Regions from separate parts of the Bradyrhizobium sp. SPXBL-04 genome, predicted to be linked through region 1. Evidence: predicted binding sites of a transcription regulator. Region 1 holds the regulator's gene; the other holds the start of a gene.
The links. Region 1 encodes HrcA, which represses chaperone genes, less so after heat shock. Its sites were predicted from a motif close to GTTAGCACTCNCNNNNNGNGAGTGCTAAC; they were not measured.
Positions count from the first base shown of each region.

Region 2: ACNJX8_RS05380 (co-chaperone GroES) is a predicted target of HrcA. The motif match lies at 3,444-3,472, and genes of this name have one in related genera.

Region 1 covers NZ_CP182472.1:155,277-162,502, reverse strand. The annotation lists gene hemW (radical SAM family heme chaperone HemW) at 1-428, opposite strand, end outside; gene rdgB (RdgB/HAM1 family non-canonical purine NTP pyrophosphatase) at 415-1,050, opposite strand; gene rph (ribonuclease PH) at 1,061-1,774, opposite strand; gene hrcA (heat-inducible transcriptional repressor HrcA) at 1,942-3,030, shown strand; gene grpE (nucleotide exchange factor GrpE) at 3,127-3,744, shown strand; gene pncA (bifunctional nicotinamidase/pyrazinamidase) at 3,813-4,535, opposite strand; gene ACNJX8_RS00735 (hypothetical protein) at 5,084-6,025, opposite strand; gene dnaK (molecular chaperone DnaK) at 6,420-7,226, shown strand, end outside.
Region 2 covers NZ_CP182472.1:1,151,475-1,158,700, forward strand. The annotation lists gene ACNJX8_RS05370 (hypothetical protein) at 1-1,135, opposite strand, end outside; gene groL (chaperonin GroEL) at 1,280-2,911, opposite strand; gene ACNJX8_RS05380 (co-chaperone GroES) at 3,055-3,351, opposite strand; gene ACNJX8_RS05385 (hypothetical protein) at 3,668-4,189, shown strand; gene ACNJX8_RS05390 (protein phosphatase CheZ) at 4,351-5,130, opposite strand; gene ACNJX8_RS05395 (L,D-transpeptidase) at 5,446-6,258, shown strand; gene ACNJX8_RS05400 (DUF2076 domain-containing protein) at 6,888-7,226, opposite strand, start outside.

The sequences.
Region 1 (7,226 bases):
GCACTGTGCATGCGGCCGAGCGCCTTCAACGAGGCATCGTCGAGCGCCTGCACGCCGAGCGAGACGCGGTTGACGCCGGCGGCGCGATAGCCGGCGAAGCGTGTGGCCTCGACGCTGGTCGGGTTTGCCTCCAGCGTCACCTCGACATCGTCAGCAACATGCCAGTGCTTGCCGATCGCATCGAGCACTGCGCCGACGGTTGCGGGCTGCATCAATGACGGCGTGCCGCCGCCGAGGAAGATCGAGGTGACCTCCCGGCCGGGCGCGCGCTCGGCGGTCGCAGCGATCTCGCGGGCGAAGGCCGAAGCGAAGCGCGCTTCGTCGATTGGTGCGTGGCGGACATGGCTGTTGAAGTCGCAATATGGGCATTTCGACAGGCAGAATGGCCAGTGCACGTAGACGCCGAAGGCTTCCTTAGCGCGGCTCAAGGCAGATCTCCGCCAGTTTCACGAAGGCGCGGGCGCGGTGCGACAGGCCGAGGCCGAGCGGCGGCAGGCCATGCTTCTCGATACTGTCCATCTCGCCGAAGGTGCGGCTGTGGCCGTCGGGCAAAAACATCGGGTCGTAGCCGAAGCCGGCGGTACCGCGCGGCGGCCAGACCAGCGTGCCGTCGACGCGCGCCTCGACCTGTTCGAGATGATCGTCGGGCCAGGCGACGCAGAGCGCGGAGACGAAATGCGCGGTGCGCTTCGCCGGAATCGTCGCGCCGCGCTCCTGGAGCAGGCGCTCGATCTGCGCCATCGCCACTGCGAAGTCTTTGTTTGGCCCGGCCCAGCGCGCGGAGAAAATGCCGGGCGCGCCGTCGAGCGCGTCGACCACGATGCCGGAATCATCGGCGAAGGACGGGAGCTTGGACGCCCGCGCCGCCGCGATCGCCTTGATCGCGGCATTGCTGCGGAAATCATTGCCGGTCTCTTCGGGCTCGCTCAGGCCGAGATCTCCGGCCGACACCGCCTCGATGCCGTACGGCGCAAGCAGCTCCCGCATCTCGGCGAGCTTGCCGGGATTGTGGGTGGCGATGACGAGCTTGTCCGTGATTCGGCGGTGCATGGCCTATTGACTACGCCACAGCCAGTTTCTGCAAGTCTACCAGACGCGCGACGCCCTTGCGCGCCAGCGCCATCAACGCCAGGAACTCGGTTTCGGTGAAGGGCTCGCGTTCCGCGGTGCCCTGCACCTCGATGAGGCGGCCGTCGCCGGTCATGACGAAATTGGCGTCGGTCTCGGCTTCCGAATCCTCGGCGTAGTCGAGATCGAGCACCGGCGTGCCGTTGTAGATGCCGCAGGAGATCGCGGCGACGTTGTCGCGCAGCACGTTGGTCTTGATCATGTTGCGCGCCTTCATCCAGTTGATGCAATCGGCAAGCGCGACCCAGGCGCCGGTGATCGAGGCCGTGCGGGTGCCGCCGTCGGCCTGGAGCACGTCGCAATCGACCGTGATCTGGCGCTCACCGAGCGCTTCCAGATCGACGATGGTGCGAAGCGAGCGGCCGATCAGGCGCTGGATCTCGACGGTGCGGCCGCTCTGCTTGCCGGCGGAGGCCTCGCGGCGGGTGCGTTCGGAGGTTGCGCGCGGCAGCATGCCGTATTCGGCGGTGACCCAGCCGCGGCCCTGGCCCTTCAGCCACGGCGGCAGGCGGTCTTCCAGCGTGGCGGTGACCAGCACATGGGTGTCACCGAATTTCACCAGGCACGAGCCTTCCGCATATTTGACCACGCCGCGCTCCAGCGTCACGGGGCGCAATTCGTCGGGCGCACGGCGGCTTGGCCGCATGGGAAATCCTCCAAAACTCACGGGAAAGGCTGTTCGCGGTGCTTGTAGGAGGGGCGAGGGTAGGCGGCAAGGTTTTTTCACCCCCTGATGTCGAGCCTGTAAACGCCACGCTTGTCAGAAGCGCCCGGGATGGACAAATTATGAGTATCTGAGAGGAGTTACCGTCTGTGGCCCATCACGATCCGATCCATCTGATCGCGCCGCGCGCAGGCCTCGCCCAGCTCAACGAGCGTTCCCGCGACATCTTTCGTCAAATTGTCGAAAGCTATCTCGCGACCGGCGAGCCGATGGGCTCGCGCAATATCTCGCGCCTGATCGCGATGCCGCTGTCGCCGGCCTCCGTGCGCAACGTCATGGCCGATCTGGAACAGCTCGGCCTGATCTATGCGCCCCATACCTCCGCCGGCCGGCTGCCGACGGAACTCGGCCTGCGCTTCTTCGTCGATGCCTTGATGCAGGTCGGCGACCTCAACGAGGCCGAACGACAGTCCATCCAGAGCCAGCTCTCGTCCGTGGGCGAGGCGCAATCGGTCGAGGCGGCGCTGGACCAAGCCTTGATGCGGCTGTCGGGCCTGACCCGTGCCGCCGCGGTCGTGCTGACGCCGAAATCCAATGCGCGGCTCAAGCACATCGAATTCGTCCGCCTGGAACCGGAGAAGGCGCTGGTGATCCTGGTTGGCGAGGATGGCCAGGTCGAAAACCGCGTCCTGACGTTGCCGCCCGGAGTTCCCTCCTCGGCGCTGACCGAGGCCGGCAATTTCCTCAATGCGCGGATTCGCGGCCGCACGCTGGCCGAGGCGCGGCTCGAGCTCGAGACCGCGCTCGGGGAGGCCCGCGCCGAACTCGATCAGCTGACGCAAAAGGTGATCTCGGCCGGCATCGCGAGCTGGTCCGGCGGCGAGAACGAGGACCGCCAGCTCATCGTCCGCGGTCACGCCAATCTGCTGGAGGATCTGCACGCGCTGGAGGATCTGGAGCGGGTGCGCCTGTTGTTCGACGATCTCGAGACCAAGCGCGGCGTCATCGACTTGCTCGGCCGGGCCGAGACCGCCGAAGGCGTGCGAATTTTCATCGGGAGCGAGAATAAGCTGTTCTCGCTGTCGGGTTCCTCCACCATCATCTCGCCCTATCGGGATGCCGCCGGCCATATCGTCGGCGTTCTCGGCGTGATCGGCCCGACGCGGCTGAATTATGCCCGCGTGATCCCGACGGTGGACTACGCCGCCCGTATCGTCAGTCGCCTTTTGGGGGGCTGACCGGCGTTTCCTCCGATCACAGGCGCTTGATTTTCGTAAGCTTAGGCACGATATCCGGGCCAACAATCCCCTGAGACGAGTTCGAGAATAGAGCCGATGACCGATCAAGACCGGCAACCCGAAGACACGACCGCGCCGACCGGCGAGCCCGTGGTGTCGAAGCCCTACATCATGCCCGACGATCCCGAGCCCGGTTCGGTCGAGACGCTGCAGAAGGAAGCCGCCGAGGCGCGCGACCGCATGCTGCGGACGCTGGCCGAGATGGAGAACTTGCGCAAGCGCACCACCAAGGAAGTCGCCGACGCCCGCCTCTACGGCATCACCGGCTTTGCCCGCGACGTGCTCGACATCGCCGACAACCTCCAGCGCGCGCTCGATGCCGTTCCGGCCGAGGCGCGTGCCGCGGCCGATCCCGGCCTGATCTCGCTGATCGAGGGCGTCGAGCTCACCGAGCGCTCGCTGCTCAACGCGCTGGAAAAGCACGGTGTGAAGAAGTTCGATCCGCAGGGCCAGAAGTTCGACCCGAATTTCCAGCAGGCGATGTTCGAAGTGCCCGATGCGTCGGTGCCGTCGGGCACCGTGGTGCAAGTCGTGCAGGCCGGCTACACCATCGGCGAACGCGTGCTGCGTCCCGCCCTGGTCGGTGTCGCCAAGGGCGGCGCGAAGGCTGCGCCCGCGGCCAACAACAATGAGTCGAGCGGCGCGACGAATTGAGTCTCACGGCTTCGCCGTCATTCCGGGTTCGACGCTTCGCATCGCCCCGGAATGACGGTGCGAAACTCTTACGCGCTCACCGCGATATCGGCAGACTGAATCCGCTTCACGCCGGCCTTGGCCATATCGGCCCAGGCCTTTGCCAGCGAGCCCTGCGTGTCGATGCCGCGGCAGGCGTCCTCCACCACATAGACGTCGAAGCCCGCCTTGCGCGCATCGAGCGCGGTCCAGGCGACGCAGAAATCGGTCGCGAGGCCAGCGACGAAGACGCGCTTGATCTTGCGGCCCTTCAGGTAGCCGGCAAGGCCCGTCGAGGTCTTGCCGTCGGCTTCGAGGAAGGCCGAGTAGCTGTCGACGTCCCTGTGAAAACCCTTGCGGATGATGAGTTCGGCGTGCGGGATCGCAAGGTCCTTCGACAGCGCGGCACCGTCGGTGCCCTGCACGCAATGGTCCGGCCACAGCACCTGCTTGCCGTAGGGAAGATCGACGGTCTCGAACGGCTTCTTGCCGGAATGCACCGACGCGAACGAGATGTGGCCGGGCGTGTGCCAGTCCTGCGTCATCACCACGTTCGCAAACGCTTTCGCGATCTTGTTGATGACCGGCACCACCTGCTCGCCTTCCTTCACCGCAAGGCTGCCGCCGGGCAGGAAGCAGTTCTGCACGTCGATCACGAGCAGGGCGGAGGCCTCGTCCGGCTTGATTGACGCGGCCGCAAACAGCGCGGTTGGAGCGAGGCCCGCGAGCGCCGTAGTCGCAAGCGCCGCCAACATGTGTCGCCGATCCAGCATCGTTCGTCTCCCCTCCAGGATGATCCACGGGAAGAAAGCCTAGTTCCGTTCGCATACGAACAGAAGCCCGAAAATGCAGCCGATATTGGTGAGTGGTTGGGCTTGGTCGGCGGCTTCGCTTAACCTCTCCCGCTTGCGGGAGAGGTCGCTGCGCTCGCAGAGCGCGGCGGGTGAGGGCTCTGTCCACGTCGGGAGTGTCCCCTTGCGGAGACACCCTCTCCCCAACCCTCCCCCGCGAGCCGGTAGGGCTATCGCATATGGTGTGAATAATGCTTCGGCATCGGCAGTGGGCTCCCTCTCCCGCTTGCGGGGGAGGGCTGGGGTGGGGGTGCCTCCGCGTCGGGATTGTCGAGAATTGCGGAGGCGATCCCAGTGCGGTGAGAGCCCTCACCCGCCGCGCTCGGGACGATGCTTCGCATCGCCCGGGACGCGTCGGCCTCTCCCGCAAGCGGGAGAGGCGGAGCAAACTCGCGGGTGGTCCCCGCGAAATGCATATGCGATAGCCCTACGCGAGCCGGGGAGGGAGCGCATCCAGTTTGTGGATGCGACTACCCCTTCGGCTGGATGCCGTCGCGCACGGCGCGGAAGCGGGTGAAGGCGGCTTGCCACTGGTCGCGCGGGGCGCTGGCGATGATGCGCAGCGAGGCGCCGCCGGTCGAGAAGCGGATCCACTGCACCACGGTCACCGGCGTCTTGTCCTTGCCGCTGACGCCGTCGATCCGGGTCTCGAAGCCCTGCTGGCCGTTGATGCGGATCGGCTCGGACATGGTGACGCGCGACTCGCGCACGCCGGGAATCTGCAGCGCCGCCTCCTGCGCAAAGCGGGCGCGGTCGTCGGCTTGCTGCGGGGTGGCACCGATCAGGCCGAGGATCATGAACGGCTTCGACTCATAGCCTGCGCTCTCGTTGCCGTCGGCAAGGATGATGCTCGAGCCCGGCGCCAGCGTGCGGATGTCCTTGAAGTCGGCGAGATCGGTGATCTTGAACGGCATCAGCGCGATCTGCTCTTCGGCCGAGACCTGCTTGCGGGTCACAGTGCTCGCAAACATCTGCCGCACCGCTTCATCAGTGTAGATCTTGGTCGCATTCTCCGGGATCTGCACCGCGACATAGCCGGAGAAGCCGGCGCCCGGCACGATCATCGAATAGCGCCTCACCGGAGTGTCGCCGGCCTTGCCGCTTTCGGTGGTGAAATAGGCAAGGCCCGCGGGGGTCTCGATCTTGTCCTGCTTGACGCCGTTCGCGCCGGCCGGATTGGAATTGAAGGCGCTCACGACCTCGCCATAGGCCGCAGGCGGCAGCTCAGTGATCAGCACCTTGACGCTGCCGTCCTCGCTCTCGAAACCCGGAAAGGTTTTTGCCGTGTTGAGGCCGATCAGCGGCACCATTCCGAGGCGCAGGCCAGGCGGGTAAACGGCGTCGGCAGCAAGGGCCGGAAGCGCCGAGGCGACGAGGAGGACGAGCGCGGCGAGGGGGCGGATCAGCTTCATGGGCACTCTGATTGGTTCACATTGAGGCCGTTCGATGGTCGGCCATTGGGCCGCTTTGTCGCGCGGAGCAGCTGCGCTGCGGTTGCCGGCCGGACCGCCTTTTAGCGGGTTTGGCCTTGCCGCAACAGGGTGGGGCGGACTGCCATAGCGGGGGCTCGCCGAGGCCTGAACCTGTTAATATTTCCTCACCCGCAAGGGTGATTGAGCCCGGATATGATCTTCCAAAACCCGATGTTTTCGCGGCCGAAACTTGCGTTCGGTCCTTGCGGGCCCCTCCCCCCCTCCTATATGAGCCTCAATCATCGCAATATCGCGGATGTTTGATCTTAGGGGGTTTCGGTCGGGTGCCTTCTGGGCCCAGCCAACCTGCCGCAAAAAGAAGGATATCAGGACCATGGGAAAGGTCATTGGGATCGACCTCGGCACCACGAACTCGTGCGTCGCCGTAATGGATGGCAAGAACGCCAAAGTCATCGAGAATTCCGAGGGCATGCGCACGACGCCTTCGATCGTCGCCGTCACGGATGACGGCGAGCGCCTCGTCGGCCAGCCGGCCAAGCGCCAGGCCGTCACCAATCCCGAGCGCACCTTCTTCGCAGTGAAGCGCCTCATCGGCCGCCGCTACGACGACCCGATGGTCGAGAAGGACAAGAAGCTCGTTCCGTACAAGATCGTGAAGGCTTCCAACGGCGACGCCTGGGTCGAGGCCGACGGCCAGACCTACTCGCCCTCGCAGGTCTCGGCGTTCATCTTGCAGAAGATGAAGGAGACCGCGGAAGCTCATCTGGGCCAGAAGGTCGACCAGGCCGTCATCACCGTTCCCGCCTACTTCAACGACGCCCAGCGCCAGGCGACCAAGGACGCCGGCAAGATCGCGGGCCTCGAAGTGCTGCGCATCATCAACGAGCCGACCGCGGCCGCGCTCGCCTATGGCCTCGACAAGACCAAGGCCGGCACCATCGCGGTGTACGACCTCGGCGGCGGCACCTTCGATATCTCCATTCTCGAGATCGGTGACGGCGTGTTCGAGGTGAAGTCGACCAACGGCGACACCTTCCTCGGCGGCGAAGACTTCGACATGCGCCTGGTCGGCTATCTCGCCGACGAGTTCCAGAAGGAGCAGGGCATCAACCTGCGCAACGACAAGCTCGCCTTGCAGCGCCTGAAGGAAGCCGCTGAAAAGGCCAAGATCGAGCTGTCC
Region 2 (7,226 bases), 1.0 Mb from region 1:
CGTCGGGCAGATCGCCTTCCTCGTCGGCCGAAGCGTCGTCCGAGAGGTTAAGCTTGGCGCCGCTGCTTTCATCAGCTGTCGTGGTCGCGGGGCTGCCGATCCACAGCATCAGCTTGTCTGTGGTGCCGGGCTTGTCGGGCGAGACGAGCCCCGCGACCTCGATCGTGTCGGTGAGCTCGAGCGCTGGATGATCCTGGTTCGGCCGCTTGAACACCAGCTTGAGCTTGCCGGTCGCCGGGTTGAAGCTTTGCGAGGCCGGCTTTGCCGCAAGCGTCCTGCTCAGCACGCCCGCAACCGCGGTCGCGAGCTTGTCGCGGTTGATCTTGTCGCCATCGCGCCAGTCGGCGGCGGGGAAGCGGATGGTGCGGTCCATCTCGGTCATGCCCGCGGTCCAGCCCGCGGCGGTGACGCCGGGCATCGCCTTGAACTTTGCCAGCAGCGCCCCCGCGCGCTCCGGATCGACCGACATGTTGATGGTCTGCTCACCGGCGCGCAGCGCGTCGCAGCCGACATTGAGGCTGGCCAGCGTCACCTCAACCTCCTGGCCCTTCAGGCTCTTCAGGAAGTCGGTCGCGGCATCGAGCTTGACCTTGACCGCGATCGCCTCCGGCGAGACGTCGGTGAAATCCTTCGGCTGCGGCGTGATGCCGTCATCGGAGGTCTGGTTGTCGAGGAATTCCTTCTCGCTGAGATCGGAATTGTCGGGCGAGGTGACCTCGGTCACGGTCTGGCCGATCGTGATCTGGCCGCGGAACTCGAACATGTCCCCGGCCTGCTTGCGCAGCAGCTTGACGCTGACCGGCGCCTTCGCGCCGAGGCTCTGCGTCGTGCCCGTCAGGATCTGGCCTGCGACCTGGAGATTGACGACGAAGCGGTCCTTCCGGTCGGAATTCTTCGCGACGGGATAGCAGACGTCGAGCACGGCCGCCGTAACCGTCTTGCCCTGGCGCGTCTCCTTCAGGATCACGTCGGCATTGCCGTCCATCAGCCCGTCGATCGAGGTGAAATAGCGCGTCTCGACGCCGCCGGGCGTCGTGGCCTTCGGCGACAGCTTCATCTGGGCGGAAACGACCTCGGGCGAGGCGGCGAGTAAGGCCACCAAAAGGGCTGTTGAACAAACCGGAAGCGCGCGCATCGACGAAATCCTCGAGCAATCAGAATCGGGGCCACCGTAGTGGGTTTTGGCCGCTGGTTGAATCGGAAACCGGAGGGGCAGGGTCGGCAAAAAAGAAGGCCGCCCGGAGGCGGCCTTCGTAACAATGGAAGGTGAGGATGGGCCTTAGAAGCCGCCCATGCCGCCGCCGGCCGGCATGGCGGGCGGAGCTTCCTTCTTCGGCATTTCGGCGACCATGGCTTCGGTGGTCACCAAGAGGCCGGCCACGGAGGAGGCGTCCTGGAGCGCGGTGCGCACCACCTTGGCGGGATCGATGATGCCCTTCTCGACCATGTCGACATAGTCCTCGTTCTGGGCGTCGAAGCCGAAAGTCTCGGACTTGTTCTCCAGGATCTTGCCGACGACGATCGAGCCTTCCACGCCGGCGTTCTCGGAGATCTGGCGGATCGGGGCTTCCAGCGCCTTCAGCACGATGTTGATGCCGGCCTGGACGTCGGCATTGTCGTTGGACAGGCGGCCGACCGCCTTCTTGGCGCGCAGCAGCGCGACGCCGCCGCCGGGCACGATGCCTTCCTGCACCGCGGCGCGGGTGGCGTTGAGGGCGTCCTCGACGCGGTCCTTCTTCTCCTTGACCTCGATCTCGGTGGCACCGCCGACGCGGATCACCGCGACGCCGCCGGCGAGCTTGGCGAGGCGCTCCTGAAGCTTCTCACGGTCGTAGTCCGAGGTGGTCTCCTCGATCTGCGCCTTGATCTGGCCGACGCGGGCCTCGATGTCGGGCTTCTTGCCGGCACCATTGACGATCGTGGTGTTCTCCTTGTCGATCACCACCTTCTTGGCGCGACCGAGCATCTTCACCGTGACGTTCTCGAGCTTGATGCCAAGCTCTTCGGAGATGAGCTGGCCGCCGGTGAGAACCGCGATGTCCTCGAGCATGGCCTTGCGGCGGTCACCGAAGCCAGGCGCCTTGACGGCGGCGACCTTGAGGCCGCCCCGCAGGCGGTTGACCACCAGGGTGGCGAGCGCCTCGCCCTCGACGTCCTCGGCGACGATAACGAGCGGCTTGCCCGACTGCACCACGGCTTCGAGCACCGGCAGCATGGCCTGCAGGCCCGAGAGCTTCTTCTCGTGCAGGAGGATGTAGGCGTCCTCGAGCTCGGCGGTCATCTTCTCGGCATTGGTGACGAAGTAGGGGCTGAGATAGCCGCGGTCGAACTTCATGCCCTCGACGATGTCGACCTCGGTGTCGAGCGACTTGTTCTCCTCGACGGTGATGACGCCCTCATTGCCGACCTTCTGCATCGCCTGGGCGATCATCTTGCCGATGGCGGCATCGCCGTTGGCCGAGATGGTGCCGACCTGGGCGACTTCGGAGGAGGCGGCGACCGGCTTGGCGCGCTTCTCGATATCCTTGACCACGGCCGCAACCGCGGAATCGATGCCGCGCTTGAGGTCCATCGGGTTCATGCCGGCGGCAACCGCCTTGGCGCCTTCGCGCACGATGGCCTGGGCCAGCACGGTCGCGGTGGTGGTGCCGTCGCCGGCGAGGTCGTTGGTCTTGGAGGCGACCTCACGCACCATCTGGGCGCCCATGTTCTCGAACTTGTCCTCGAGCTCGATCTCCTTGGCGACGGTGACGCCGTCCTTGGTGATGCGGGGTGCGCCGAAGCTCTTCTCGATGACGACGTTGCGGCCCTTCGGGCCGAGCGTCACCTTGACGGCGTTGGCGAGAACGTCGACGCCGCGCAGCATGCGATCGCGCGCGTCTCCGGAAAACTTGACGTCTTTGGCAGCCATTTCTGCAATCCCTCGTGTTTCGTGATGTATCTGCCGCTTGTGTTGCACCAATCCCGGGTCCGCAAGTCGAACCCGGCGGAATGATGGATGCCCGGATCGCGCGATCCGGGCATGACATTCAGCGGCCGTTCAGACGGATGGCCTTAGGCCAGCACGCCCATGATGTCCGACTCCTTCATGATCAGGAGCTCTTCGTTCTCGATCTTGACCTCGGTGCCCGACCACTTGCCGAACAGCACGCGGTCGCCGACCTTGAGGTCGATCGGGATCAGCTTGCCGGTCTCGTCGCGGCCGCCCGGGCCGACGGCGACGATTTCGCCCTGGGAGGGCTTTTCCTTGGCAGTGTCGGGAATGATGATGCCGCCCTTGGACTTTTCCTCGGCGTCGATACGTTTGACCACGACACGGTCATGCAGCGGACGAAATTTGGATTTAGCCATGACGTTTCCCTTTGGAGGCTCGCTTCGGAAGTAGTGGAAGTGGGTTGGGGCGGCGCTTCCGTCCACCCTCTTCCCGAGGATCGAACGGCACGCTTAGCAATCGGGCTTTCCGAGTGCTAATAGTGCGCCCGGAAATATGGCTTGGCCGCGATCCTGTCAAGCAAAGGTGGTTAAGCGATTGGTGAGGCGGATATAGGATGGTGGCATTGGAAACTCGTTCGGGGCGCCGGCGTATCAAACGACGGCATTGCTCCAGCGGCGGTTTTGCGCTTGGCTGCGGGAGGGGTGCGGCCATGGTCTTGTTCGGGGGAATGCCATGATCAGTTCAGCTTGCGCGCGCACGGTTGCCAATCTGGCCGCCGCGTCTTGTCTGGCGCTATTGCTGGGCGCCTGCGGCGGCGGCATGAGCCTGCCGTCCTTCTCGTCGTCTTCGCCGCCGCCCGAGGCTGAGCCCGGCACCGGCCCGGAAATGCCCGCGACGATCCGCTCCGACGAGATCGTCGGCCGCTGGGGCCTCGCCTCGTTCCAGAACCCGGCCGACCGCGCCCGCACCGAGGCAGCCGCCCGGGCGCAGTGCAAAAATCCCTATGTGATCACCGCCGGCTCCTCCGGCGGCGTGATCATGCATCTGGCCGACCAGGCGACCCCGCAGGAGCTGCGCCTGAAGGGCTCGCCGAGCGGCAAGAACTACATCGGACCCGCCGGCCCGACGCCGGGCGAGCAGGACCGCGAGATCATCTCCTTCGATGGCCGCGTGCTGATCACGCGCTTCATCGACAAGGACGCCGCCACCCGCTACGGCAACATGGTCTACGTCCGCTGCGCGCCGAGGGCGTGATCGGGATTCCGGCCTAACCACGCGTCATTGCGAGCGGTAGCGAAGCAATCCAGAGTCTTTCCACGGTGACGGTCTGGATTGCTTCGCTTCGCTCGCAATGACGGCAAACAAAAAAACGCCGGCTTGCGCCGGCGTTTTGTTTTTCAGAATGACAAGTCCGCTCAGTCGAACAGCGCGTCGATGTCGTCCTGCGAGGCATGGCCGACGTCGCCGGCGAGTTTCGGGCCGTTGAGGAGCTTTTCGTCATCGCTGCGGTTGTCGACTGGCGCCGGCACATGGGCCTTGATCGCGTCGACGCCGCCCCAGATCTCCATCATCGCATTGATGTGCTGCTCGATGAACTTCATCGTGGTCATGACCTTGCTGATGCGCTGGCCGGTCAGATCCTGGAAGTTGCAGGCTTCGAAAATTGAGATGACGCGTTCCTGGATGTCGTCGGCGAGCCGCTTCTGCTGATCGGCCGATTGCACCTTGGACATCGCGCTGGCCGCCTGGTCGATCGACTCGGCGGCTTCGAGGATCTGCTGGGTCGCCTGCTCGGTGCCGCCGACGACCGCGCCGAGCTCGCCATTGACCTTGGCCATCTCGCCGCCGTCGAAGCTCTTGCCGTGCAGCGTCGCGATCTCGCGCTTGGTGCGGTCGATGGCGTCGTGGATGAGGTCGAGCTCGACCTTCAGCTTCTCGCACTGCTCGATCTGCGCCCGGTAGGTCTCGAGCATGGTACGAGCTTCCGACAGCTCGTGGGCGGTGGAGGCGTCGATCGCCGCCATGGCTGCGCTGCCGGACAGGGGCACAGTGCCCTTCGCCATCTGTGCGCGGATCGCGCGCAGCTCGGCCATGATCTCGCTATGCATCGGGATTGCTTCTTCGGTTACGTCAAGAATCGGCATCTCGCCACCGGCGATATCTTCGACGCGAAAACGCTTGCGGTGAACAGCCATCAGGATACTCCCCCCACCTCATTCACGCGTCTTTGTAGGCAGAAGCGATTTAACACGAAGTTCACAGCCGGAACTGTCGTGCGGCGTCGCGCGACGGCGCGCAAAGAAGCGATTAACCATGGCCGCGCTGCGTTCATCGAAAATAAACGCTGATCGCCAAATTGGCCTGCGCTTGACGACGTGGTGAATCCAAACGCCTGATACGTTTACCAAACAAAACGGCTTTTGCTTTTTATTGACCACGTCGCGGCGGCCGATCAGCCAGGCGCCTTCCTCGACGCATGTGATCTAGACGAAACAGTACAGAGTACGTCGATGTTCAAGAAAATGTCTGTCGCGCTGCTCGGCAGCGCTTGCACCTTCATTGCCGGCGCAAACAGCGCCAGCGCCTTCGATAACACCGTGCCGAACGATCCGCCCGCGGTGCTCTATGCGCCGCAGGTGCCGCCGGCGCCGGTGCGCGTCGCCTCCAACTCGAACATGGGCGGCGGCTTCATCGAATTCCTGTTCGGCGACGGTCCCGGCCGCGGTCCGGCCTATGCGCCGCAGCAGCCGGTGTATCAGCAGCAGCCGGCCTATTACGATCAGCGCCGTCTGCCGCCGATGGGCGAGCCGCAGATGCAAGGCGGAGTTCAGCAAGGCGCGCTCCAGCAGGATGCGGTCGATCCGCGGCAGCGTCCGTTCGATCCGAAATTCGAGAAGCAGCTCGTTGACTATAGCGGCAAGGAAAGCCCCGGCACGATCGTGGTCGATACGCCGAACAAGTTCCTCTATCTCGTCGAGGGCAACGGCAGGGCGATGCGCTACGGTATCGGTGTGGGCCGTCCCGGCTTCACCTGGTCCGGCGTGAAGTCGATCACCGCCAAGCGCGAATGGCCGGACTGGACGCCGCCGGCGGAAATGCTCGTACGCCGCCCCGATCTGCCCCGGCACATGGAAGGTGGCCCGGAAAATCCGCTCGGCGCCCGCGCGATGTATCTCGGCTCCACGCTCTACCGCATCCATGGCTCCAACGAGCCCTGGACCATCGGCACCAACGTCTCCTCCGGCTGCATCCGCATGCGCAACGAGGACGTCATCGACCTCTACGGCCGTGTCAATGTCGGCACCAAAGTCGTGGTGATGTGAGGCGTTGTGCGCTTGAAGCGAGCCGTCAACCCGCGCCGGCTCGCGATGCGCGGCATCGAAGGCGTTGCGTGCCGCCGGCGAACGCCTTCCAGCTATGCTCGCTAACGGTGCCGCGTCGACCCGGCAACGGAGCAGCGACGACGAGTTGACGAATGGGAATGCGGTGCGCGAGCGGAGCGGTTCAGCCGCCGCGCCGACAGCTCTGCCTTCCTGAGCCGCTCGTGCAGTCCCTCCAACTCGTACAATTCGGTGATGAGATGTGTCGTCACGTCGGACAAGGTTGCAATGCGCTGCTGAAGTGAACTCATTTTAAAACCCCGACTGTTGCCAAGAGCGGCAGCCACATCGTGTGTGGCATGAGCAACGTGTTCTTCCAGTTGAACACCCATGTCCGAATTTGGAAATCCGGGAGTCTACGGCCGCGCGCGTCAGAAAGTGATTTCGTTTTTCATGGTGAACTCGGGCGCGTCCGGCAACGTTCAGCTCAGTGTAAGCCAGCAACCGTGCGCATTAGTCATACTATATCGAACGGCTTCTCTGCGCGCGGTGCCACACGAGGCGCTTGAGCTACGCCCTAAAAGAAAACGGCCGCCGAGAGGCGGCCGTTTCGTATCTACCGGGTGAATTGCTCACGCGTAATCGCTGCCGCCATCGTCGCCGCCGCCGAAATCGCTGTCGTCGCCGGTGTCCATGTTGTCGTCGCCATCGTCGCTGTAATTCTGGTCGTTGTTGTCCCGATCGTTCGACGCCTGATCGAAGAAGCCTTGGCGCGAGTCGTCGCGGCGGTTCGAGCCGATATCGTCGAGGCCCGCATCGCGCGCGAGCGAGCCGCCGGACTGGTCACTGCCGCCCCAAGGACTTCCACCAGCGCTGCGGTCGCCCAGGGCGTTGGTGTCGCCAAAGGCCTGCTGATGCGGTCCGCCCATCATGCCGCGGATGCTGGAGAGCAGCAGCGAGCCGCCGACGAC